2 regions of the Uliginosibacterium sediminicola genome follow, and region 2 is predicted to be linked to the other one. Evidence: predicted binding sites of a transcription regulator. Region 2 holds the regulator's gene; the other holds the start of a gene.
The links. The regulator FNR, encoded in region 2, switches genes on or off when oxygen is low (the NO sensors DNR and NnrR bind a similar motif). The targets are predictions, from matches to a motif close to TTGANCTAGNTCAA.

Region 1 (11,723 bases), on a different contig from region 2:
ACCAAGGTGCCGCCGCTTACGCCCGTGACGCCCGACGAATGCCGCCGTGCCGAAGCCGCGCAGATGCGCCGCCAGCTGCGCCAGGAACTTGAACGTCGCCACCGCGAAATCAATAGCAGCGCCGCGTCAGCCTAGCGCCGCCTGCGCGGCAGGGAAGGCTGGCGAATAGCCTGGGAATCAAAGGGCCGCCGGATAAAGCTATGCAACAGCTTTTCCGGCGGCCCTGTCACGTGGGCTGTGCGAATGTTCGCCCGGTATGCGCTGAGGCCGGCTTACAGCACCTGTTCGCCATGCTGGGCGACATCCAGTCCGACTTGTTCGTCCCCTTGATCGACCCGCAGCCCCATGATCAGATCGATCAGCTTGAGGATCACCCAGCTGACGACGAAGGAATACACCAGGGTTGCGCCCACGCCCAGCAGCTGCACCTGCAGGCTGCCCTCGACGCCGCCGATCTGTTTGTCTGCGAAGACTCCGGTCAGCACGGCACCGACGGCGCCGCCGATACAATGCACACCGAACACGTCGAGTGAATCGTCATAGCCGAACATGCGCTTGAGTTTGGTCGAGGCCAGGCAGCAGGCCACGCTGCCGAGCGCGCCGATGATCAGCGCTGCCGTCGGGTCGACGAAGCCGGAGGCCGGCGTGATGGTCACCAGACCCGCTACGGCGCCGGTGGCCATGCCCAGCACGGTCGGCTTGCGATTGAGTATCCATTCGACCAGCATCCAGCTCAGGGCGGCCGATGCGGTGGCCAGCTGGGTCGCCAGCATGGCCATGCCCGCGCGCCCGTCGGCGGCGACGGCAGAGCCGGCGTTGAAGCCGAACCAGCCGACCCACAGCAGGGCGGCGCCGGTGATGGTCAGGCCCAGGTTGTGCGGCGCCATCGATTCGCGCCCATAGCCCAGGCGCGGCCCCATGACAATGACACAGGCCAGCGCGGCGATGCCGGCATTGACGTGCACCACCGTACCGCCGGCAAAATCGAGCATGCCCATGGTGGCCAGCCAGCCCGAGGGCTCCCACATCCAGTGGGCCACTGGCGCGTAGACCAGCACCGACCACAGCAGCATGAACCACAGCATCGCTGAGAACTTCATGCGTTCGGCAAAGGCGCCGCAGATCAGCGCCGGGGTGATGATGGCGAAGGTCAGCTGGTACATCGCGTACACCGACTCGGGGATATTTGGCGCCAGATGCGAGACCGACAGACGCCCGGCATCCTTGATGAAGACCAGGCCATCCATCATCACGCGGGTGTAGCCGCCCAGGTACGGGCCGCTGCCCGGCGTGAAGCTCAGGCTGTAGCCGCAGGCCCACCACAGCACGGTGACCAGGCAGGTGATGGCGAGGCTTTGCATCATCGTTGCCAACACATTCTTCTTGCGCACCATGCCGGCGTAGAACAGTGCCAGACCGGGAATCGTCATCAGCAGGACGAGGGCCGTGGCGCAGAGCATCCAGGCCGTGTCGCCGGTATTGATGCGCTCCTTGTTCACGGTGCCTGGCGCGCTGAGCGTTTCGGGGTCGGGCAGGGCTGGTGTCGCCGCCGCGGTGTCGGGCGCGCTGGCCGCCGGTGCGGCGGAGAGTTCGACCTGATCCGCGCCGCTGCCACCGGCCTCCATGGCATTGACGACCAGATTGACGCGCGGCTCTTTGATGCCGGCTGCGCTGAGGCTGTTGCGGATGCTGGCGGCGCGCAGCTGTGCCAGGTTGAGGCTGTCGCTGCCATTGTCGGCGGCATAGCTGAACATGCTGACTTCGGCGCTCGGCGTTTGCGCCAGATAGACCGCGAGGCTGCTCAGCGTGCTCATCGCTTCGAGCGTCAGCTCGGCTTTGCCACTCTCGAAGTTGATGCGGGATACGGGAAAACTGGCGGCCGATGCGATGCCGCTGAGAGCGGCGCACATCAGCACGAACAAGCGGATCAATCTGAGCATCACTATCCTCGTTTGCAAGAAGCCATCCCCGGAGCGCGCGCGCTGAATTGGGGCGGGGTGTTCAAGCAACAAGCAAGCCACGCTCAGGTTTGACGGGAGTGTGCTGTTTTGCCCGGATTTATTGGCTTGCCCTGGCGGACAAGGTGCAGCGGGTGCGTGCCATGCACGCGGCCGGTGCCCGCTGCCTTGAGGGCTTAGCTCTTTTTGACCGGGCGCTTCCAGCCGGGCAGGGTGACCTGGCGTGCGCGTGACAGGGTCAATTCCTTCTCGGGCGCATTGCGCGAGATGGTCGAACCGGCTGCGATAAAGGCGCCCTCGCCAATGCTGACTGGCGCAATCAGTTGCGAATCCGAGCCGATGAAGGCCTGGTCGCCGATGAGGGTGCGGTGCTTGTTGACGCCGTCATAATTGGCGGTGATCACGCCGGCGCCGATATTGACCTCGCGGCCGACCTCGGCATCACCGACATAGGCCAGATGGCCAGCCTTGGTGCCGTCGCCCAGGTGGCTGTTCTTGATCTCCACGAAATTGCCGACATGCACATCCTGACCCAGCTGGGTGCCGGGGCGCAGGCGGGCGAAGGGGCCGATGCTGCAATGCGTGTCGACCTGCGCGCCGTCGAGGTGGCAGAAGGGCGAGAGCTGGGTGCCGGCGGCGATGCTGACATTGCGCAGCACGCAGTAGGCGCCGATGCGCACGCCTTCGCCCAGTTCGACCGTGCCTTCGAAAATGCAACCGACATCGATCTCGACATCGTTGGCGCAGCGCAGCTCGCCGCGCACGTCGATGCGCGCCGGGTCGATCAGGGTCACGCCACCTTCGAGCAATCGATTGGCGATGTTGCGCTGGTGGATGCGTTCCAGCTCGGCAAGCTGCTGCTTGTTGTTGACGCCCAGCGTCTCCCAAACCGCTGCCGGTTGCGAGGTTTTGACCTGCACGCCATCGGCCACCGCCATGGCGATGATGTCGGTGAGGTAGTACTCGCCCTGCGCGTTGTTGTTCGACAGACGCGCCAGCCAGCCGCGTAGTCTGGCGACCGGCACGCAGAGGATGCCGGTATTGACTTCGCATATCTCGCGCTGCGCCGGGCTGGCGTCTTTCTCCTCGACGATGGCCAACACCTTGCCGGCATCGTCGCGCACGATGCGGCCATAACCTTTGGGTTCTTCGAGGGTGACGGTGAGCAGGGCCAGATGTTCGCCAGCGCTGGCCTGCACCAGTCCGCTCAGGGTGTCCGCGCGCGTCAGCGGCACGTCGCCGTAGAGGATCAGCGCAAGGCCGTGGTCGGCGATGTGCGGCATGGCTTGCTGCACGGCATGGCCGGTGCCCAGCTGCTGCGCCTGTTCGGCCCAGGCGAGGTCGGCATCGGGCAGGGCTGCGCGCACCTGATCGCCACCGTGACCGAAGACCACGCAGATGCTCTCCGGCTGCAGTGCGCGGGCTGTATTGATGACATGCTTGAGCATGGCTTGCCCGGCAATCGGTTGAAGGACTTTGGGCAGGCGCGAGTGCATGCGCTTGCCCTGACCTGCTGCGAGAATGATGACCTGCATGAACGGATCCGCTGGCGACGTCGAGCGCGCAATCTTATCACCGCGCAGCGTGGCGCCTGTGCCGTGCTGCACTGCCGCGTACTTTGATTCGTGTCATGATTGCTAGGGTTTACGATAGCTACAATGAATCATGCCCGGGTTGCCATGTCGGCGAAACCCGGCTCACAGGTTTCGAGGTTTTGATGAAAGCGCTACTGGTGATCAATGCGGGCTCTTCCAGCCTGAAATTCGCAATGTTCGAGACGCCCTTGACCGAAGGCGCTCCGTCCATCTTCCGCGGTCAGATTGATGGCATTGGCGCCGACATCCGCTTCGTCGCCAAGGACATTGACGGCAAGACCCTGCTCGACACCGAGATTCCGACGCCGGGCGCTGATCTTGAAACCGCGCATCAGATCGCGCTGGACCATCTGCTCGAATGGGTGGAAGGCCGCAATATCGAGCTGGAGGCCGTTGGCCATCGCGTCCTGCATGGTGGCGAGGATTACAGCGCACCGGTGCTGGTGACGCCTGAGGTGTTCGCCAAGCTTGAGACCTTCATTCCCCTGGGTCCGCTGCATCAACCGCACAATCTGCGCCCGATCCGCACGCTGGCCGCCAAGTACCCGAAGCTGCCGCAAGTGGCCTGTTTCGACACCGCTTTCCATCGCACCCAGCCCTGGGTGGCGCAGACCTACGCGATTCCGCGCAAGATCACGGCTGAAGGCGTCAAGCGCTACGGCTTCCACGGTTCCTCTTACGATTTCGTCTCGCGTCAGCTGCCGGCCCTGCTCGGCGACAAGCTGGCCCGTGGTGCGGTGCTGATCGCCCACCTCGGCAATGGTGGTTCGATCTCGGCGCTGCGCGACCTCAAGTGTGTGGCAACCTCGATGGGCTTTACCGCTGCTGAAGGCGTGATGATGGGCACCCGCACCGGCTCCATCGACCCCGGCGTGCTGCTGTACATGGTCGAACAACACGGTTACACCGCCGATGATCTGGTGCGTTTCATCTACAAGGAATCGGGCCTGCTTGGCGTCTCCGGCATCAGCCAGGACATGCGCACGCTCGAAGCCAGCGATGCGCCGGAAGCACGTCAGGCGATCGAGCTGTTCTGCTATCGCGTGGCGCGCGAGATCGGTTCGCTGGCGATGGCGGCAGGCGGTCTGGACGCGCTGGTGTTCACCGGCGGCATCGGTGAAAACGGCTGTGAAGTGCGCGCCGAGATCGTGCAATACCTCGGCTGGCTGGGCGCGGCGATTGACCCGCAAGCCAACAAGCAGCGCGGCAAGACGGCGATTGTGAGCAGTGCCGAGAGCAAGGTCACGGTCGCCGTGGTGCCGACCAATGAAGAGTGGATGATCGCTTACCACACCACCGCTCTGGTGGCGTAGCAAGCGTTCGGGCCCTGCGCGCGATCAGCCCTGATAGCGCGTCGGGTCCGCCAGTCCGGCTTCGGCAAAGCCTGCGCTGCGCAGGCGGCAGGAGTCGCACTGGCCACAGGCGCGGCCTGCCGCGTCGGCCTTGTAGCACGATACGGTCATCCCGTAATCGACCCCCAGACCAGTGCCCAGCTGGATGATCTCGGCTTTGGAGAGATCGATCAGCGGCGCATGAATCTGCAGTGACAAACCCTCGACACCGACCTTGGTCGCCAGCTGAGCCATGCGCTCGAAGGCGGCGATGAATTCCGGCCGGCAATCCGGATAGCCGGAATAATCCACCGCATTGACGCCGACATAAATGTGCTGCGCCTCAAGCACTTCGGCCCAGCCCAGCGCCAGCGACAGCATCACGGTATTGCGTGCTGGCACATAGGTGATCGGGATGCCCGGCTGGATGCCATCGACCGGCACGGTCAGCGAACTGTCGGTCAGCGCCGAGCCACCGAACTGCCCCAGATCGACATTGGCGACACGATGTTCGCGCGCCCCAAGGGCGGCCGCGACGCGCTGCGCGGCGTCCAGCTCGGCGGCATGGCGCTGGCCATAGGCGACCGACAAGGCATAGGTTTCGAGCCCGGCATCGCGAGCGATGGCCAGACAGGTTGCAGAATCAAGTCCGCCCGAGAGCAGGACAACAGCGCGATCAGATTTCATGGTGTAGCACGTGAAGGAACAGACATTCGAAGTAGCGATTATCGCCCACTGAGGGCTTGATCTGCCTCAATTAAGCCTATGTCTGGCGGCGCAGAATGGGGCCTCAAGAATACAAGCGAGGAGCGAGCCATGCTGGTTGCCGAACTGTTCGAAGACATGCACCGTCGCTGCGACGAGTTGCTGATGACGCTGGACAAGCTGGTGCAGCGCGAGGACTGGACGCAGGCCGAGGAGACCTATAGCCGCTTCCGCACTTCGATGCGTGCGCATTTCGAAGCGGAAGAAGACGAGCTGTTCCCCGCTTTCGAGCGCCTGTCCTTCGCTAACTCCACCTCGGTGGCGATCATGCGCCGCGAACATCATCAGATGAACGGGATGATGGATTACATGGGGGGCGCACTGGCCGTGTGCGATGTGAGCAGCTACCTCGGCGAATCCCTGCGCTTGCGCACCATGCTGGCCCAGCATGGGCGCAAGGAGGATTACCTGATGGAGTCGGTGTTCGGCCACTCAGGTGGTGAGATCACCCGCGATGTAACTTGAGAGCTGGGCAATCGTCTGGCGCTGTTCTTCCATGACGGCTTTGACGGCATCGCCGATAGTGACGATGCCGACCAGTTTGCCGTGATCGACCACCGGCAGGTGACGGAAGCGGTTCTCGGTCATGATGGACATGATGTCGTCGACCGTATGGTTGGGCGAGATGGTCAGCAGGTTCTGCGTCATCAGCTCGCCGATGCTTGATTCACGAGAGCTGCGGCCGCGCAGGATGACTTTGCGGGCGTAGTCGCGTTCGGTGAAGATGCCTACCAGACGCTCGCCTTCGAGCACCAGCACAGCGCTGATGTCGGCCTTGGCCATTAGTTCCAGCGCGGCATAGACCGAGATGTCCGGCGTGACGCTGAGGATTTCTGCAGATTTTCCGGCGAGTATTTCCTTGACTGTCGTGGTGCTCATGTTTGGTCTCCGTGGCGGCGGTTCATGAGTCCGGCAGCGGCTGTGCGCACGCATCAGCCAAACCAGAACATCGAGCACTCACACTAGCGCATGTGCATAGCCTGCGCAATCGGAGATGTTCCGTGCAGCGCAATCAGTCCCAGCGCACGCGCGTCATGGCGCGGCGGTCGCGCTTGGTCGGGCGGCCGCGCAGATCGTCGGCCGGTTCATGCTGCAGGCGCCGCTGTTCGATGCGTGCCTGCCGCGCTGCAATGCTCTCCGCCGTTTCCTCGTAGAGCGTGCGCGCCACGCTGGCCGGGCCGCGTTTGTCTGCCAGCGCCTGCACGATCAACACCCACTGCTGATCGCCGGCCACCAGCTCGATGCGGTCGCCGGCTTTAACATTGCGCGAAGGCTTGATGCGCAGCCCGTTGAGCTGCACATGGCCGCCTTCGATGGCGTCCGTCGCCAGCGTGCGCGTCTTGAAGAAACGCGCCGCCCACAGCCATTTGTCGATGCGTACGCCTTCCTCGCCACTCACGGCAATACGCGCTCCGTCGCAAACAGGCTGTCGATGCTCTCACGTGGGCGGATCAGGTGCAGCTGATCGCCATCGACCATCACTTCGGCGCAGCGGCCGCGGGTGTTGTAGTTGGAGCTCATGGTCATGCCGTAGGCGCCGGCTGAGAGAATGGCGATCAGGTCGCCCTCGGCGAGTGACAGGGCGCGCTCGTGGCCGAGGAAGTCGCCGCTTTCGCAGATCGGGCCGACGATTTCATAGGAGACCGGTGGCGTGTCGCGTGGCTGCACGGCCAGCATTTCGTGATACGCATCGTAGAGCGCCGGGCGCGCCAGGTCGTTCATCGCGGCATCGACGATGGCGAAATTCTTGGTCGCGCCGGGCTTGAGGAATTCCACGCGGGTCAGCAGCAAGCCGGCATTGCCGACCAGGGAGCGGCCGGGCTCGAAGCATAGCTGCTCGGGGCGCCCCGCCATGGCGGCGAGCAGGGGGGCGAGATAATCGCGGCCCGTCGGCGGCACTTCATCGCTATAGCGGATGCCCAGACCGCCGCCCAGATCGATGTGATCGAGGTGGATGCCTTCGCGTTCCAGCTGTTCAACGAGGCCACGAACCTTGGCGGCCGCCTCGGCCATCGGCGCCGGATCGAGCAGTTGCGAGCCGATGTGGCAGGCAATACCGCTGATGCGCAGATGCTTGGATGCCGCGGCTTTGCGATACAGCGCTAGCGCATCTTCGAAGGCGACGCCGAATTTGTTGTCGCGCAGGCCGGTGGAAATGTAGGGATGGGTCTTCGGATCGACGGCCGGATTGACGCGGAAGGCAATGGCTGCCTGCAGGCCCAGTTCGGCGGCCACAGCTTCAAGGCGATCGAGCTCGGGCGCGGATTCGAGGTTGAAACAGTGGATGCCGGCGCGCAGGGCTTGCGCCATTTCCGCACGACTCTTGCCGACGCCGGAGAACACCACGCGGTCGGCACGACCGCCGGCCGCCAGCACACGCGCCAGCTCGCCGCCGGAGACGATGTCGAAACCGGCGCCGAGGCGTGCAAACACGTTCAGCACGGCCAGATTGCTATTGGCCTTGACGGCGTAGCAGACGAGGGCGTTGCGGCCTTCGAGGGCGCTGACCCAGTTGTGCCAGGCAGCCGTCAGCGCGGCGCGGGAATAGACATAGGTCGGGCTGCCGAATTGTGCGGCGATGTCGCTCAGCGCAACCTGTTCCAGCTGCAGTCCGGCAGCGCCTTGGCTCAGGGTCGGGATGACATGGGGCAGGGGCGCAACACTCATGGCGCCACTTTCGCTGCAGACGGTTCGCCAGTGGGCTTGTTATGATCGGGCGCAGGCAGGTACAGCGCGCCCTTGATGCCGCAGGCGGAAAGCGCCAGCGAGAGAAGACAGATCGAGAGAATCAAGCGCATGCTGGTATCGTTGTTTGAATAAAACCTAATGTTAGCAAGGAGCTGCTCGCTCATGGACGAGAACGCATTTCTGGATATCGCCGACGCACAGATGGCGCAACTGGAGCAAGACATTGAAAGCGCCGCTGACGACGCCGACATCGACCTGGATCTGGAGTCGCGGCCCGGCGGCATTCTGGAGCTGGAATTTCCCAATGGCAGCAAGATGGTCATCAATCGCCATGCGGCGGCACGTGAAATCTGGGTGGCAGCGCGCTCGGGCGGCTTCCATTATCGCCCCGAAAACGGTCGCTGGCTCAATACGCGTGACGGTGAAGACCTCTACGCCGCGCTCAACCGCCTGCTCAGCGAGCAAGCCGGCACGACTTTACGCCTGCCGGCTCGCTGAGACCGCCTGCGCCGGCAACTCAGTTGGGCGGCGTGGCGGGCGTCGCCGAGCTGTCGCCGGGGATGTTCTCCTCGTACACCAGATCCTCGGTGCCCTTGTCCGTCTTGACGCGTACCAGTCCGGGTGGCACTTCCATGTTCTGCTCGGGCACGCCCTTGAGCGCCTTGTCCATGTAGCCGATCCAGATTGGCAGGGCGAGCACGCCGCCGGTTTCGCCTGAGCCGAGTTTCTTTGGCTGGTCGTGGCCGACCCAGGCGATGCCCACCAGGCCGGGGTTGTAGCCGCTGAACCAGGCGTCGACGTAGTCATTGGTGGTGCCGGTCTTGCCGGCCAGATCGCTGCGGCCAAGCGCCATCGCCTTGCCTGCGGTGCCGCGTCGCACCACGTCCTGCATCATCGAGTTCATCAGATAGACATTGCGCGGGTCGAGCACGCGGTCCGCCTGCTTGCCGGCCACCGCCGGATCGACGCGCGCCACGACACGGTCCTTCTCGTCACGGATCTCGCTGACGATGTAGGGCTGGATGCGATAGCCGCCGTTGGCAAAAATGGCGTAAGCGCTGGCCATCTGCCAGGGCGTGACGGCACCGGAACCGAGCGCCAGGGTCAGGTAGGGCGGGTTCTTGTTCGGATCAAAACCGAAGCGCGTAGTCACGTAGTCCTGCGCATAGGCCGGGCCGATGGCTTGCAGCAGGCGGATGGCGACCATGTTCTTCGACTTGGCCAGCGCAGTGCGCAGGCTCATCGGGCCTTCGTATTTGCCGTCGTAGTTACCCGGCGACCAAGCCTGGCTGCCCGTATCGCTGGCCGAGAAATTCAGCGGCGCATCGTCGAACACGCTCTCCGGGGTGAAGCCCTTTTCGATGGCGGCCGAGTAGATGAAGGGCTTGAAGCTCGATCCGGGCTGGCGCCAGGCCTGGGTGACGTGGTTGAACTTGTTGCGGTTGAAGTCAAAGCCGCCGACCAGGGAGCGGATCGCGCCGGTATTCGGGTCCAGCGAGACAAAGGCGGCTTCCACCTCGGGCGGCTGTGTCACCGCCCAGCCCTTGGCCGTTTTCACCACGCGGATCAGCGAACCGCGGCGCAGCTGCTTTTGCGGCGCGGCGTTGGCGGCCATCATCGCCGCCGCGTATTTGAGGCTGTCGCCGCTGATGTCGACCAGCTCGCCGCCGCGCAGATACAAATGCAGGAGCTTGGGTTCTGCGCGCAGCACGATGGCGGTGCGGATCTCGTCCTGATCGGGGTAGTCGTCGATCAGCTCTTCAAGATGTTCGTCTTGATCGCTTTTTACATCGCTCAGGTCCAGCTGCGCCTCGGCACCGCGATAACCATGGCGGCGCTCATAATCGAGTACGCCACGGCGCAGCGACTGATAGGCTGCGACCTGGTCATTCTTCAAAACTGTGGTGATGACCTTGATGCCGCGCGTATAGGCTTCGTCCTTGAATTGTTCGTAGGCGATCTGACGCGCCATTTCAGCGACGAATTCAGCGTGCACTGAAATCAGCGGCTGCACCGATTGCTGTGATTTACCAATCGCCAGCTTGACCGGCTCGCTGAGTGATTTCTCGTGTGTGGCCGCATCGATGAAACCCAGCTCCATCATGCGTCGCAAAACATAATGCTGGCGCTGTGCGGCGCGCTCGGGATTGACGACCGGGTTATAGGCCGAGGGAGCCTTGGGCAGGCCGGCGAGCATTGCACATTCACCGGCCGTCAGTTCGGGCAGGCTCTTGCCATAATAAATCTGTGCCGCTGCCGTAAAACCATAAGCACGTTGCCCAAGGTAAATCTGGTTGAAATAGACTTCGAGAATCTGGTCTTTGCTGAGGCTTTTTTCAATCTTCAGTGAGAGCAGGATTTCATAAAGTTTGCGGCTGAATGTTTTCTCGCGGCTGAGATAAAAATTGCGCGCCACCTGCATCGTAATGGTGCTGCCACCTTGCCGACGAGCGCCGCCCAGCAGGTTAAGTGCGGTGGCACGCGCCAGTCCGGCAAAATCGACGCCGCCATGCTGGTAAAACCTGTCGTCCTCTGCTGCCAGGATGGCGTGCTTGAGTAAATCGGGAACGGCCTTGATCGGCGTATAGCTGCGCCGCTCCTCGCCATATTCTCCGATCAGTGCGCCGTCGGCAGAATAGATGCGCAAGGGGATGCGTGGCTTGTAATCGGTCAGTGCGGCCAGGTCGGGCAGTTTGGGCCAGGCAAATGCCGCCGCGATGGCGACCGCTGAGCAGGCCATCAGGCCCAGCGCCAGGATAAGTGCGGCAGAGATGAGAAGCGGTTTGCGCAGGGAAGCCATGAGTTTTGAAGGTTCTGGTCGTAAATGACCCGAGTGCTGTTATCGTAGTCGCAGGATTATAGGCGGCGCGTCTTGAAGTCAGCGTATGTAAGTTGCTGGCAACAAGTTTGCTTTACACTTCTGACTGCTTACTGCTAGCATTTAAAGTAGTTTTGCGGTATTGCACGTAACTGCCGGATTTTAAATGATATTCTACAGGACGGCCTCGCGTGATTGACATTGCATCCTTGCTGGGAGGGCGCTCCAGGCCGTTGATTGGTCTGGATATTTCGTCTTCTTCGGTCAAACTGGTTGAGCTCTCAGAGACTTCCGGCCAGTACCGCCTTGAGCGCTACGCCATCGAGCCATTGCCGCGCGATGCCGTCAGCGATGGCAATATCGCCAGCCTGGAAGCCGTCGCCGAGGCGATCCGCAAGGGCTGGAAACGGCTTGGGACGAATACCAAGAATGTCTCGCTGGCTTTGCCGGCCTCCGCCGTCATCACCAAGAAAATCACCCTGCCTGCGGGCTTGCGCGAACTCGATATGGAAGTGCAGGTCGAGTCCGAAGCCAACCAGTACATCCCGTTCGCGATCGAAGAGGTCAA
Region 2 (11,723 bases):
GCAGTACATCACCGCTGCGCAGCTGGTGCGCCAGCGCCGGGCGGGATTCGCCAGAGGCCGGGTAATCGAGCAGACGCTCGACCGAGCTTGGCAAGCGCTTGGCGAGCTGTTCCAGATTGCCGGCGACCTTGTTGCGCGCCAGGGTTTCCAGATAGCGGCCGCCGAGCAGGAAGAACACGAACATCGACAGCGAATCGAAATACACCTCGCCACTGCGCTGCATCAGGGCCAGCGAACTGGCCACGAAGGTGATCAGGATGCCCAGCGAAACCGGCACATCCATGCCGATGCGGCGCGCCAGCAGATCCTGCCAGGCGCTGCGGAAAAACGGTCCGGCCGCGAACAGCACGATCGGCAGGCTGAGCAGCCAGCTGGCCCATTTGAGCAGCTGTTCCATATCCGGCGTGATGTCGCCGGGCGTCGCGAAATAGATCGGCGTGGCATACATCATCACCTGCATCATGCAGAAGCCGGCGACGAACAGACGCCACAGTGCCTGGCGCTGCTGGCGTCGGCGCTGCAGATCGCCCTCGATGTGTTGCACCGGATAGGGCCGGTAATTGAGCTGGGCGATGGCGGCAAACAGCGTCGACACCGCGGTCTGGCGCTGATCCCAGATCAGTTTTGCACGGCCGGCGGCAGCATTGACCTGCACACGGTGCACGCCCGGCATGCCGCCCAGGCGCTGTTCGATGCTTTGCGCGCAGGCTGCGCAAACCATGCCATCGACCAGCAGCCAGGATTCGGTCAGGCCTTCTTGCTCGGCAGGACGGCTAAATTGCGCCTGCAGCTCGGCGTCATCCAGCGCTTGATAGCGCGCGTCCGACGCAATGGCCGCGCCGGGGCCCGCCGGCAAGGCAAGACTGGGGTCAAGAGTTTCAAAAGCCACGCAAACAATTCTCCGGCAGATAGCTGCCCATTACAGACTAAGCGAGCGGCGCTGGCGACTATTTGACCTGGGTCAAGCGCAGACGGCAAGCCGGGGGGCGACGTTCCATGCTGCGTTGACCCGCGACAAGCCACGAGCGCGCTCATGCGGCTAGCCTGCAGCTCATTCTGGCTGCTCATCTATACACATGGAACTCGTCGCTCCCGCGGGAAGTCTCGCAGCACTCAAGGCGGCCTTGCAGGCCGGCGCGGATGCTGTCTATCTGGGGCTGAAGAACGCCACCAATGCCCGCAATTTCGCCGGGCTCAATTTCAGCGAAGCACAGCTGCGCGAAGGCGTCGAACTGGCGCACCGCATGGGCCGCAAGGTGCTGTTCGCGATCAACACCTTTCCGCAAGCAGGGCGCGTCGGCGAATGGCATACCGCCGTCGATACCGCTTACGCGCTGGGCGCCGATGCGGTCATCCTCGCCGATCCGGGCCTGCTCGCCTACGCCAGCAAGCGTTATCCGGACATGCGCCTGCACCTCTCGGTGCAGAGTTCGGCGACCCACGCCGGTGCCATCGAATTCATGCGCGAGCAATTCGGCATCCGCCGCGCCGTGTTGCCCCGCGTGCTGACGCTCAACGAAATCGAGAAGCTGATCAACAAGACCAGTGTCGAGATCGAAGTCTTCGGCTTTGGCAGTCTGTGCGTGATGGCCGAGGGGCGCTGCCTGCTCTCGTCCTACGCCACCGGCGATTCACCCAATAACAAGGGTGTCTGCTCACCGGCGCATGCGGTGCGCTGGATCGAACACGATGGCCAGCTCGAAGCGCGGCTGAACGGCATTCTCATCGACCGCTACGCACCCAAGGAAGCTGCGGCCTATCCGACGCTGTGCAAGGGCCGTTTCGCAGTACACGAAGGCGGTTGTGACGGCGCGCCTGACTACGCGCTCGAAGAGCCGACCAGCCTCAACGCGCTGAGCCTCTTGCCGCGCCTGGTTCAGATGGGCGTTGCGGCGCTGAAGATCGAGGGGCGCCAGCGCAGTCCGGCCTATGTCACACAAGTCACCAGCACCTTGCGCAGCGCGCTCGATAGCGCCCTCAGCAATCCGGCGCGCTACTCCGCCAGACCCGAATGGCAGGCCGCGCTAGCCGCGCATGCGGAAGGTTCGCAAGTCACCCAGGGAGCATTTGACCGACCATGGAAATGAACGCGACACACGCCGGCAACGGCGCTCCGGCCTATCGCATTGCGCTCGGCCCCCTGCTCTACTACTGGACCCAACAGGAAACCCTGGATTTCTACGTCGATGTCGCCTCGACGCCGGTGGACATCATCTATCTGGGCGAGACCGTGTGCAGCCGCCGCCACGCTCTGCGCCACGAAGAATGGCTGGATCTGGCGCGCATGCTGCGCGACTCGGGCAAACAGGTGTTGCTGTCGACACGCACCCTGATCGAATCGGGCAGCGAGGCGATGGCCATGCAGCGGATCTGCGAGCAGGACGACTTTGCGGTGGAAGCTGGCGAGGTCGGCGCGATCCGCGCACGCGGCGGGCGCGGCTTTGTCGCCGGCCCGCATCTGAACGCTTACAACGGCGAGACCCTGGCCTGGCTGCACAGCCTTGGCGCGACGCGCTTTGTCGCGCCGCTGGAAATGGACCAGCACACGCTGCGCCAGCTGATCGCTGAAAAGCCGTCCGCGCTGCAGGCCGAAGTGATGGTCTGGGGGCGCATGCCGCTGGCCTTCTCCTCCCGCTGCTTTACCGCCCGGCATTTTCACCGCCGCAAGGACGATTGCAATTTCCATTGCAGCGAGCACCCCGACGGGCTCGATCTGCGCACTCGGGAATCGCAGGACTTTCTCGCCATCAATGGCATCCAGACGCAATCGGCCGCCTGTCTGGACCTGATCAATCAAGCGGCGAATCTGGCTCAGGCCGGTGTCGATGTGCTGCGCGTCAGCCCGCAATCGCAGGGCACCCTGGAGGCGATCCTCGCGCTCGACGCGGTACGGCGTGGCGAGCAGCCGCAAGCCGTCAAACCGCCGGAAGGCATTCGCCTCTGCAATGGCTACTGGCATGGCCATGCCGGCATCGAACACTTGGAGCTTGTATGAACAAGGACAGCTTGCTGCGCACCCCGCCGGCCCTGCTCGGCCAGCTCGCCGCCAGCGTACTGAGCAATCTGCCGACGCCGCGCCCCTTCATGGCGCGTCTCGGCGAACGCCTGCCGCCGGCCCTGGTGTCAGCGCATGGCGCGCTCTTGTTGGAGATTGCGCGTCGCGCCACCTGGCTGACGCCGCCCGAGGAACTGGACGGTCACAGTTTCATCATCGGCATCAGTGATCTGGGCCTGCGCTGCGCATTCGCCTGCCAGCAAGGCCGCTTCCGGCCGCTCTGGCAGCTGCCGGAGGCCGATCTGGAGATCAGCGCCACGCTGGCAGATTTTGTCTTGATGGCACGCGGCAGCATGGATGCCGACACGCTGTTCTTTCAGCGTCGCCTGAAGATTTCCGGAGATACCGAACTGGGGCTGGTGATCAAGAACTGGCTCGACGCCTGCGAGCGCCCGGCCTGGCTGCAAGCGGCGCGCTAAATCAGGAAACTGGCTGTGCCGCTCAGGGCGCCTCGTCCTGGGTCGCGTGGCTGCCTTCGGCGTCGCCGATGATGCCGTTCTCGACGGCATAGCGCACCAGTTGCGCCAGTGACTGCATATTCATCTTCTGCAGGATGCGCGCCTTGTGCGTGCTCACCGTCTTGGCCGAGAGTTTGAGGCGATCGGCCACGTCAGTGACCGAGGCGCCTTCGACCATCAGGCGGAACACTTCAAATTCACGGTCGGACAGCGATTTGTGGCTCAGCTCCTTGTGGCTGCCGGGCATCACATTCATCGCCAGCTGCTCGGCCACCTCGGGGCTGATGAACAGGCGCCCGCTGGCCACCCGACGAATCGCCGTTACCAGCTCGGTGCCGGCGCTTTCCTTGGTCAGGTAACCTGAGGCGCCGGCCTGGATCGAGCGCACCGCATATTGCTCTTCCTGATGCATGGTCAGCACCAGCACCGGCAGGCGCGGGAATTCTTCCTTGATCTGCTTGATCAGCGGCACCCCGCTCTTGCCCGGCATCGACAGATCAAGCAAGACCAGATCGACCTCGCCGCGTCGCACATGGGCCAGCACTTCGTGGCCGTTGGTGGCTTCCGCCGCTACGCGCATGTCCTGCGCGCCTTCGATGATTCGCCGCAGGCCCTCGCGCATGAGGGTATGGTCGTCGGCGACAAGAATGCGGGTCGGTGCAAATGTACTCATTGGGGCTTCTGTCAGGGACGATATCGCAATGGTCTTGCGCGGAGATGCGCAAGTCGATTGCTGCAGCCTATACTAGCGCAACTTTTGGCAAGGGCAGGCTGTGGATACATTCGATCAAAACCATCTTGGCGTCCTGGTTAAAGGTGTCGTGGATTCCGCCATGGACGCCATTGTCACCGTAGATGAAACGCAACGCATCGTAATTTTCAATGCCGCCGCCGAGGTGGTCTTCGGCTACAGCCGCGACGAGGTGATTGGCGAACCGCTCAACCTGCTGATTCCGGAACGTTTTCGCGCCGCGCATGGCCAGCATGTCCGCCGCTTTGGCGAAACCGGCATCAGCGCGCGCCGCATGGGCGCCCTGCATGTACTCGCCGGTCTGCGCCGCAACGGCGAGGAATTCCCGCTGGAAGCCTCGATCTCTCACATCGCTGAGAACGGTCACAAATTCTACACGGTGATTCTGCGTGATGTAACGGAACGCGTCCGCGCCGATGAAGCGCTGCGTCATTCGCGTGAGGAACTGCGCGAACTGGCGGCGCTGGCGCAATCGGTCCGCGAGCAGGAGAAGAGCCGTATTGCGCGTGAATTGCACGACGAGCTGGGGCAGTCGCTGACTGCGCTGAAAATGGATGTCATCGCCCTGCGTCATGAAGTACCGGCGCAGAACACGGCAATGGCCGAGCGCATTGCGCGCATCGAGAGCATGCTCAATTCAACCGTGGCCGCCACACGACGCATCTCGGCAGACTTGCGCCCGCTGATGCTCGACGACCTCGGCCTGGCTGCCGCCGTCGAATGGGTGATCCAGGAATTCACCGACCGTTCGGATGCGGTCTGTGACGTGCAGATCGTTGGTTCGCTGGATTTTGGCGATCCGCATGCCACAGCGGTATTCCGCGTGCTGCAGGAATCGCTGACCAATATCGCCAAGCATGCGCAGGCGAGCAAGGTCTCGGTGCTGATCGAGAGCGGCGGCGAGCAGATCCATCTGCGCGTGCAGGACGATGGCAGCGGCTTCTCGCTGCAAAGTCCGCGCAAGCGCAATTCCCACGGCCTGCTGGGCGTACGCGAGCGTGGTTACCTGCTCGGCGGTGAGTCACGCATCACCAGCGCGCCGGGAGAAGGCACCACGGTCGAACTGTGGTTGCCCTCACCGCAGACTTGCGCCGCGGATGGCAAGCCCGCCTAACGGCAAACCAACACCGGGATCTTGCAATGGGTGATCACCTTGTGGGTCTCGGAGCCGATGATCAGGCCACTCAGGCCGGTACGGCCATGTGAAGCCATGAAGATCAGGTCACAGCCTTCGAGCTGGGCGGTGTGCACGATCTCCTGCCAAGGCGAGGCATTGGTCGCCGTGCGACAGAAGCAGGCTACGCCCTCCTGTTCGACCACGGCACGGGCCTGGCTGAGGATGCTCTGAGCCGCTTCAGCGCTGTTGCGCACAAAGTCTTCCTCGAAACCCGCGCTGGTAAAGCCGTCGGCCACGACTGGCTGCGGGCACTCCTCCTGCACGTATAAGACCGTAATGCGCGCGCCCAGGCAGCGCGCCAGCGCTGTGGCCTGGTTCAGTGCGTGATTGGAGAGTTCCGTGCCATCGGTCGGCACGAGCAGATGCTTGTACATGGTGGATCTCCTTTCGGATGTCGTCCAAGTCCCCACGCTATGCCGACGCCCACCGACTGCCTTGACGCGTATCAAGCATCAGCGGCGTGTAAGGGAATTCCTACATACAGGCGGCATTTGACCAAGCGCAAATGAGCCATCGCCGACACGCTGATGCAGGCACGGCCGATGTTCGCGGGGGCTGGACACGACCACAATTCATCCCATGAACACCACAAAACAAACCACCGACGTCTTCATCGTCGAGGACTCACCAGCCATACGGGCACGTCTGGTCGAGCTTCTCAGCGCCATTGACGACGTTCGCATCGTCGGACAAGCCGACACGCCGGCTGGCGCTGTGCAGGGGATTTTCGATACACAGCCGCATTGTGTTGTTCTGGATATCCAGCTCATCGGCGGGCAAGGCATCGAGGTCATCCGAGCCATCAGCCCCCACGTGCCCCACATTGACTTCATCGTGCTGACCAACCATGCCACGCCGCAATACAGACGCTTCTACATGGAGGCCGGCGCCCGCTGGTTCTTCGACAAGACAGAAGAATTCGAGCGGATCAAGGAAGCGCTCCCTCTCCATAGCCGAAACCACTGAGGAAAACGACATGCTTGCCACGACAGAGATCCAACAACAAAACGACGCCTGCAACTTTGCCAAGGACACCAACGCCGTTCGTTGCACCAACTGCAATCTGCGCGAGCTGTGCCTGCCCCAGGGTATGGCCCAGGACGATGTACTGCGCCTCAACGGTCTGGTCGCTACGCGTCGTCGTCTCAAGCGCGGCGAGAGCCTGCAGCGCGCCGGCGACCCGTTCCGCTCGCTCTACGCGGTGCGCAGCGGTTCCTTCAAGACCTGCATCGCCACCGAAGATGGCCGTGACCAAGTGACCGGCTTCAAGATGTCGGGCGATCTGATCGGCCTCGATGGCATCGGCACCAACGCCCACATCATCGATGTGATCGCCCTCGAAGACAGCGAAGTCTGCGCCATCCCCTTCGCCCGTCTGGAAGAGTCCTCGCGTGAAATTGCCGGCCTGCAAAAGCAGTTCCACCGCATCATGAGCCGCGAGATCGTCGGCGAACAAGGCGTCATGGTCCTGCTCGGCAGCATGCGTGCCGAAGAACGAGTCGCCACCTTCCTGGTCAGCCTGTCGCGCCGCTTCCGCGCTCGCGGTTACTCGCCGACCGAATTCCACCTGCGCATGACGCGTGAGGAAATCGGCAGCTATCTGGGCCTCAAGCTGGAGACGGTGAGCCGCGTGATGTCGCGCTTCGATGACATGAAGCTCATCCAGATCAAGCAGAAGCACGTCGTCATCCTCGACCCGCAAGGTCTCAAGGATGTGGCGGCACCGGCAACTTCCGGACTCTGATCGGCCGCTTGCATTGAATACCCGGTGGGGCGGTTGTGCCTCACCGCGCTGAGGTATCGCCTTGCGACCTCACCACTGGATAGTGTCACCGTCGCCATGAGCAGCATTGAGAGCAGTTTCAAGCGCGAGATCGAGCATCCCGCCCCGCAACAACCGGCCCTGCCCGCCTACATGACGGACGTCTACGACTGGGCCTATGTCAGTCCGCGCTGGGTGCGCTGGCTCGATCGCAACAGCGTCGTCAGAACCCTGCTGTTCGGCAATGACCAGCGCCTGATGCAGGCCTATCTGGAACGGATCGAGCCCGGCATGCATGTCTGGCAGGTGGCCCATGTCTATGGTGATCTGGTGCGCCGTGCCGCGCAGCGCTGCGGCAGCGAGGGGCACTTCACGCTCACCGACGTGACGCCGATCCAGCTCGAACACGCTCACCGCAAGCTCGACGACATGCCCTGGGCGCAGCTGCGTCATGCCGATGCCGGCCAGTTCCGCGTTGCCGCGCCCTGCGATCTGATCTGCAGCTTCTTCCTGCTGCACGAAGTGCCGGACAACTGGAAGCGGCGCATCGTCGACAACATCCTCAGCCAGCTGCCCGAGAACGCCGAAGCCCTATTCGTCGACTACCACAAGCCGGCCTGGTGGCAGCCGGTGCGTTACATCCTCAAGTGGGTCAATCGCCTGCTCGAACCCTTTGCCGACGCACTCTGGCAACACGAGATCCGCCACTACGCCAGCCACGCCGAGGACTACGACTGGCACAAGCGCACGATCTTCGGCGGCGTCTACCAGATCGTCAGCGCGCGTCCCAAAGCGCGTAGTTAAACGCAGTTCAGCGCGCCGGCAACTCAGGCGGCGCTGGAACCGCGCACGATCAGCTCACCGCGCATGACGATGCGGCGCATCGCCTGGCCCGGCTGGGCGATGCGCGCCAGCAGCAGTTCAATCGCGGTGCGGCCGATGTCGGCCGTCGGTTGCGCCATCACCGTGATGTCGGGGGTGACGATGCGCGTCCAGGGCATGTCGTCGAAACCGGCGACGATCACATCCTGCGGATAGCGCAAACCATGCTGGCGCAAGCCTTCGACCAGGCCGAGCAGGATCAGGCCGCTGCTCGCCACCACCGCGTCCGGCGTCTGGCGGTGGCGTTCCAGATAGGTGCTCAGCGCCTGGCGGGCGTCGTCTGTCGTCGGCTTGACTGGCTGGGTGATGGCGCTGAGGCCGGCTTCGGCGAGCGCCGCCTGGTAGCCGGCCAGGCGCTGGCTGCCGGTTGCACTGGCGGCACCGTAGAAGAAGGCGATGCGCCGGCAATTGCGTTCGAGCAGATGGCGGGTCAGGCGCTGGGCGGCATCGATATTGTCGAGCACCACGGCATCGGCCTCGGTCTTGGCATCGCAACGGTCGACCAGTACCAGCGGAAAGCTGAAGTCTTCAGCGCGGTACTGATTGAGCAGCGACAAGGTCGGCGAGAGGATCACACCGGCGACATTTTCGTCGCGCATCATGTCCAGGTAGAAGCGTTCCTTGGCCGGGTCTTCGTCGGCATTGCAGAGCAGCACGCGCATGCCACGGGCGTAGGCGACGTCCTCGATGGCGCGGCTGACCTCGGTGAAATACGGGTTGCGGATGTCGGAGACGATCAGGCCCAGGGTGTCGGTCTTGCCCGAGCGCAGGCGCCTGGCGGCGAGGTCGGGGTGATAGTCGAGCGCCTTGACCGAGGCCAGCACGCGCTCACGCGTGGCCTCGCTGACACTGCCCTGCCCGACCAGCACGCGCGAGACGGTCGCCACCGAGACGCCGGCATGCTTTGCGACATCAGAAATCCTAGTCATCTTTCACCAAGAACCTGAGAACGATTACACACAGTTCCAGCCCAAAATGCGAACGAGCGCTGAAACACGACAATTTTTCAGCACACACAATCAGCGCGTGTGCTTGATTTTGGGCAGTTTACGCCAAAACCTGCGGCGTACGACAAGAAGTATCAAGTTATTTGATTGACACATACAATGTAATCGATTACAAATACTTCAACAAATCCTGCGGATCCTCCACTCATGGAAATCATTGTTCCCAGCTGCGTTGCGATCAACGCTCCCGTCTCCAGCAAGGAGGCCGCAATCCGCATGGCCGGCGAGCTGCTGGTCCAGGCCGGCTATATTGCCGCGCCCTATGTCGACAGCTTCCTCAAGCGCGAAGCCGTCTCCAATACCTTCCTCGGCAATGGCGTGGCGATTCCCCACGGCATGATCGAAGACCGCCACCACGTGCTGTCCACCGGCATCGCCGTGGTCCAGGTGCCGGCCGGTGTGCGCTGGAAAGACGACAACTCGGCGCGCCTGATCGTCGCCATTGCCGCCCAGTCGGACGAACACATCGCGATCCTGCGCCGCCTCACCCGCCTGATGCAGAAGGAAGGCGCAATCGAGGCGCTGGCGAGCACCGATGAACCCGGCCGCATCATCGCCGCGCTGACCGACACGCCCTTCGTGCCCGCCGCCAAGACCACGCCCTGGCCGGCCGATGCCAAGCTGGAACTGACCCTCGACTATCCGAACGGCCTGCATGCCCGCCCGGCCACGCAGTGGGTCGAGACGGCCAAGCGCCATGCCTGCGAGATCCGCGTGCTGCGCGATGAAGAGTCTGCCGATGCCAAGACCCTCACCGGCCTGCTCGGCCTGGGCATCTCCAGCGGCAGCCAGATCGTGATTGCCGCGCGTGGCGCGGGCGCTGAACTGGCGGTCAAGGATCTGGCCGAAACCGTGACCCGCCTGTCGGCTGAAGAACATGCCGATGCCGAGCGCGCCCGTGCCGCCGCCGCCCAGGCACGTGCCAATGCGCCGACCTGGAAGCCGGTCGGCGCCAGCCGCCAGCAGCAAGGCGTGGCCGCCAGCCCGGGGCTGGCCGTCGGCAAGCTGGTGCGTCACGAAGCCCATGCACTGGAAGTGGAAGACAAGAGCCAGGGCGCAATTGCCGAGGGTGAAGCGCTGGAAGCTGCACTCAGCAAGGTGTCCAGCGAACTCAGCGCGCTCGAAGCTGAAACCCGCGAACGCCTCGGCGCTGGCGAAGCCGCGATTTTCGCTGCCCAGCGCGAACTGCTGGCTGACCCGGGCCTGATGCGCAGCGCGATTGCCGACATCATGCGTGGCCACGGCGCCGCCTGGGCCTGGAAGAAGGTGCTGAGTGCCCGTGTCGATCAGCAACGCCAGCTCCCTGACGCCCTGCTCGCAGCCCGCGCACTGGACTTGCAGGACGCCGGCGAGCGCGTGCTGGCCAGCCTGCTGGGCATTGAACGGCGCGCCATCGTGTTGCGCGAGCCGAGCATCCTGATTGCCGAAGACCTGACGCCCTCCGACACCTTGCAACTCGATATGCGCTATGTCGTCGGCCTGGCGATCAGCAGCGGCGGCCCGACCTCGCACACCGCGATCCTCGCACGCACGCTCGGCCTGCCGGCCCTGGTAGCCGCCGGCCCCTCGCTGCTGGCGCTGTCAGCCGGGCAGGAAGCGGTCATCGACGGCACTGCCGGCTGCCTCTACCTGAAGTGTTCGCCGGCCGATCTTGAATCGGCGCGTCTCGCCGTGCGCGCCTATGTTGCGCGCCGTGAGGCGATGCGCGCCAATCGTGACCAGCCGGCGATGACGCCGGACGGACACCGCGTCGGCGTGTTCGCCAATGTCGCCAATGCCAAACAGGCGGCGGATGCGGTGGAAGCCGGTGCCGAAGGTGTCGGCCTGATGCGCACCGAGTTCCTGTTCCTCGAACGCGACAGCGCACCCAGCGAAGACGAGCAATACACGGTTTATCGTGACACCATCGCTGCGCTGGCTGGCCGTCCGCTGATCATCCGCACCCTCGATATCGGCGGCGACAAGCAAGTCTCCTATCTCGATCTGCCCAAGGAAGAAAACCCCTTCCTCGGCGTGCGCGGCGCCCGCCTGCTGCTGGCCCGCCCGGAATTGCTGCACACCCAGCTGCGCGCCCTGTACCGCGCAGCGGCGCACGGCCCGCTGCAGATCATGTTCCCGATGATCACCGATCTGGCCGAAGTCGAAACCCTGCGCGCCGAATGCGAGCTGATCCGCAAGCAGCTGGGCGCACCGGTGGTGCCGCTGGGCATCATGGTCGAAGTGCCGGCGGTGGCGGTCATCGCCGACCGCTTTGCCAAGCTGGTGGACTTCTTCTCGATCGGCACCAATGACCTCACCCAGTACGTGCTGGCGATGGATCGCCAGCATCCGCAACTGGCGGCGCAGGCCGATCCGCTGCATCCTTCGGTATTGGCGCTGATCGGCATGACCGCGCGCGCCGCCAATGCAGCGGGCATCCATGTCGGCGTCTGTGGCGGACTGGCGGGCGACCCGCTGGGTGCGCGCATCCTCGCCGGTCTGGGGGTGCATGAATTGTCGATGAGCGCGCAGGACATTGCCGCCGTCAAAACCGTGATCCGCGCCGAGCCGCTCAGTGCCATGCAAGTGCTGGCCGAGCGTGCGCTCGCCGCCAGCAGCGCCAGCGAGGTACGTGCCCTATGAATCCGACTC

Region 1: a site for FNR is predicted at 5,628-5,641, ahead of ABDB84_RS00870 (hemerythrin domain-containing protein). Genes of this name have one in related genera too.

Annotation. Positions count from the first base shown of each region.
Region 1 is NZ_JBDIVE010000001.1:171,697-183,419, reverse strand. Features, by position in the region: gene ABDB84_RS00895 (acyl-CoA thioesterase) at 1-135, shown strand, start outside; gene amt (ammonium transporter) at 273-1,940, opposite strand; gene glmU (bifunctional UDP-N-acetylglucosamine diphosphorylase/glucosamine-1-phosphate N-acetyltransferase GlmU) at 2,135-3,493, opposite strand; gene ABDB84_RS00880 (acetate/propionate family kinase) at 3,676-4,866, shown strand; gene queC (7-cyano-7-deazaguanine synthase QueC) at 4,891-5,571, opposite strand; gene ABDB84_RS00870 (hemerythrin domain-containing protein) at 5,701-6,114, shown strand; gene ABDB84_RS00865 (CBS domain-containing protein) at 6,082-6,528, opposite strand; gene ABDB84_RS00860 (RNA-binding S4 domain-containing protein) at 6,662-7,048, opposite strand; gene lysA (diaminopimelate decarboxylase) at 7,045-8,316, opposite strand; gene lptM (LPS translocon maturation chaperone LptM) at 8,313-8,501, opposite strand; gene cyaY (iron donor protein CyaY) at 8,500-8,835, shown strand; gene ABDB84_RS00840 (penicillin-binding protein 1A) at 8,855-11,077, opposite strand; gene ABDB84_RS00835 (pilus assembly protein PilM) at 11,347-11,723, shown strand, end outside.
Region 2 is NZ_JBDIVE010000006.1:230,922-242,644, forward strand. Features, by position in the region: gene ABDB84_RS12840 (heavy metal translocating P-type ATPase) at 1-889, opposite strand, end outside; gene ubiU (ubiquinone anaerobic biosynthesis protein UbiU) at 1,077-2,087, shown strand; gene ABDB84_RS12850 (U32 family peptidase) at 2,084-2,995, shown strand; gene ubiT (ubiquinone anaerobic biosynthesis accessory factor UbiT) at 2,992-3,474, shown strand; gene ABDB84_RS12860 (response regulator) at 3,497-4,186, opposite strand; gene ABDB84_RS12865 (PAS domain-containing sensor histidine kinase) at 4,335-5,378, shown strand; gene ABDB84_RS12870 (universal stress protein) at 5,375-5,815, opposite strand; gene ABDB84_RS12875 (response regulator) at 6,021-6,407, shown strand; gene fnr (fumarate/nitrate reduction transcriptional regulator Fnr) at 6,418-7,185, shown strand; gene rquA (rhodoquinone biosynthesis methyltransferase RquA) at 7,282-8,007, shown strand; gene ABDB84_RS12890 (LacI family DNA-binding transcriptional regulator) at 8,031-9,014, opposite strand; gene ptsP (phosphoenolpyruvate--protein phosphotransferase) at 9,240-11,714, shown strand; gene pfkB (1-phosphofructokinase) at 11,711-11,723, shown strand, end outside.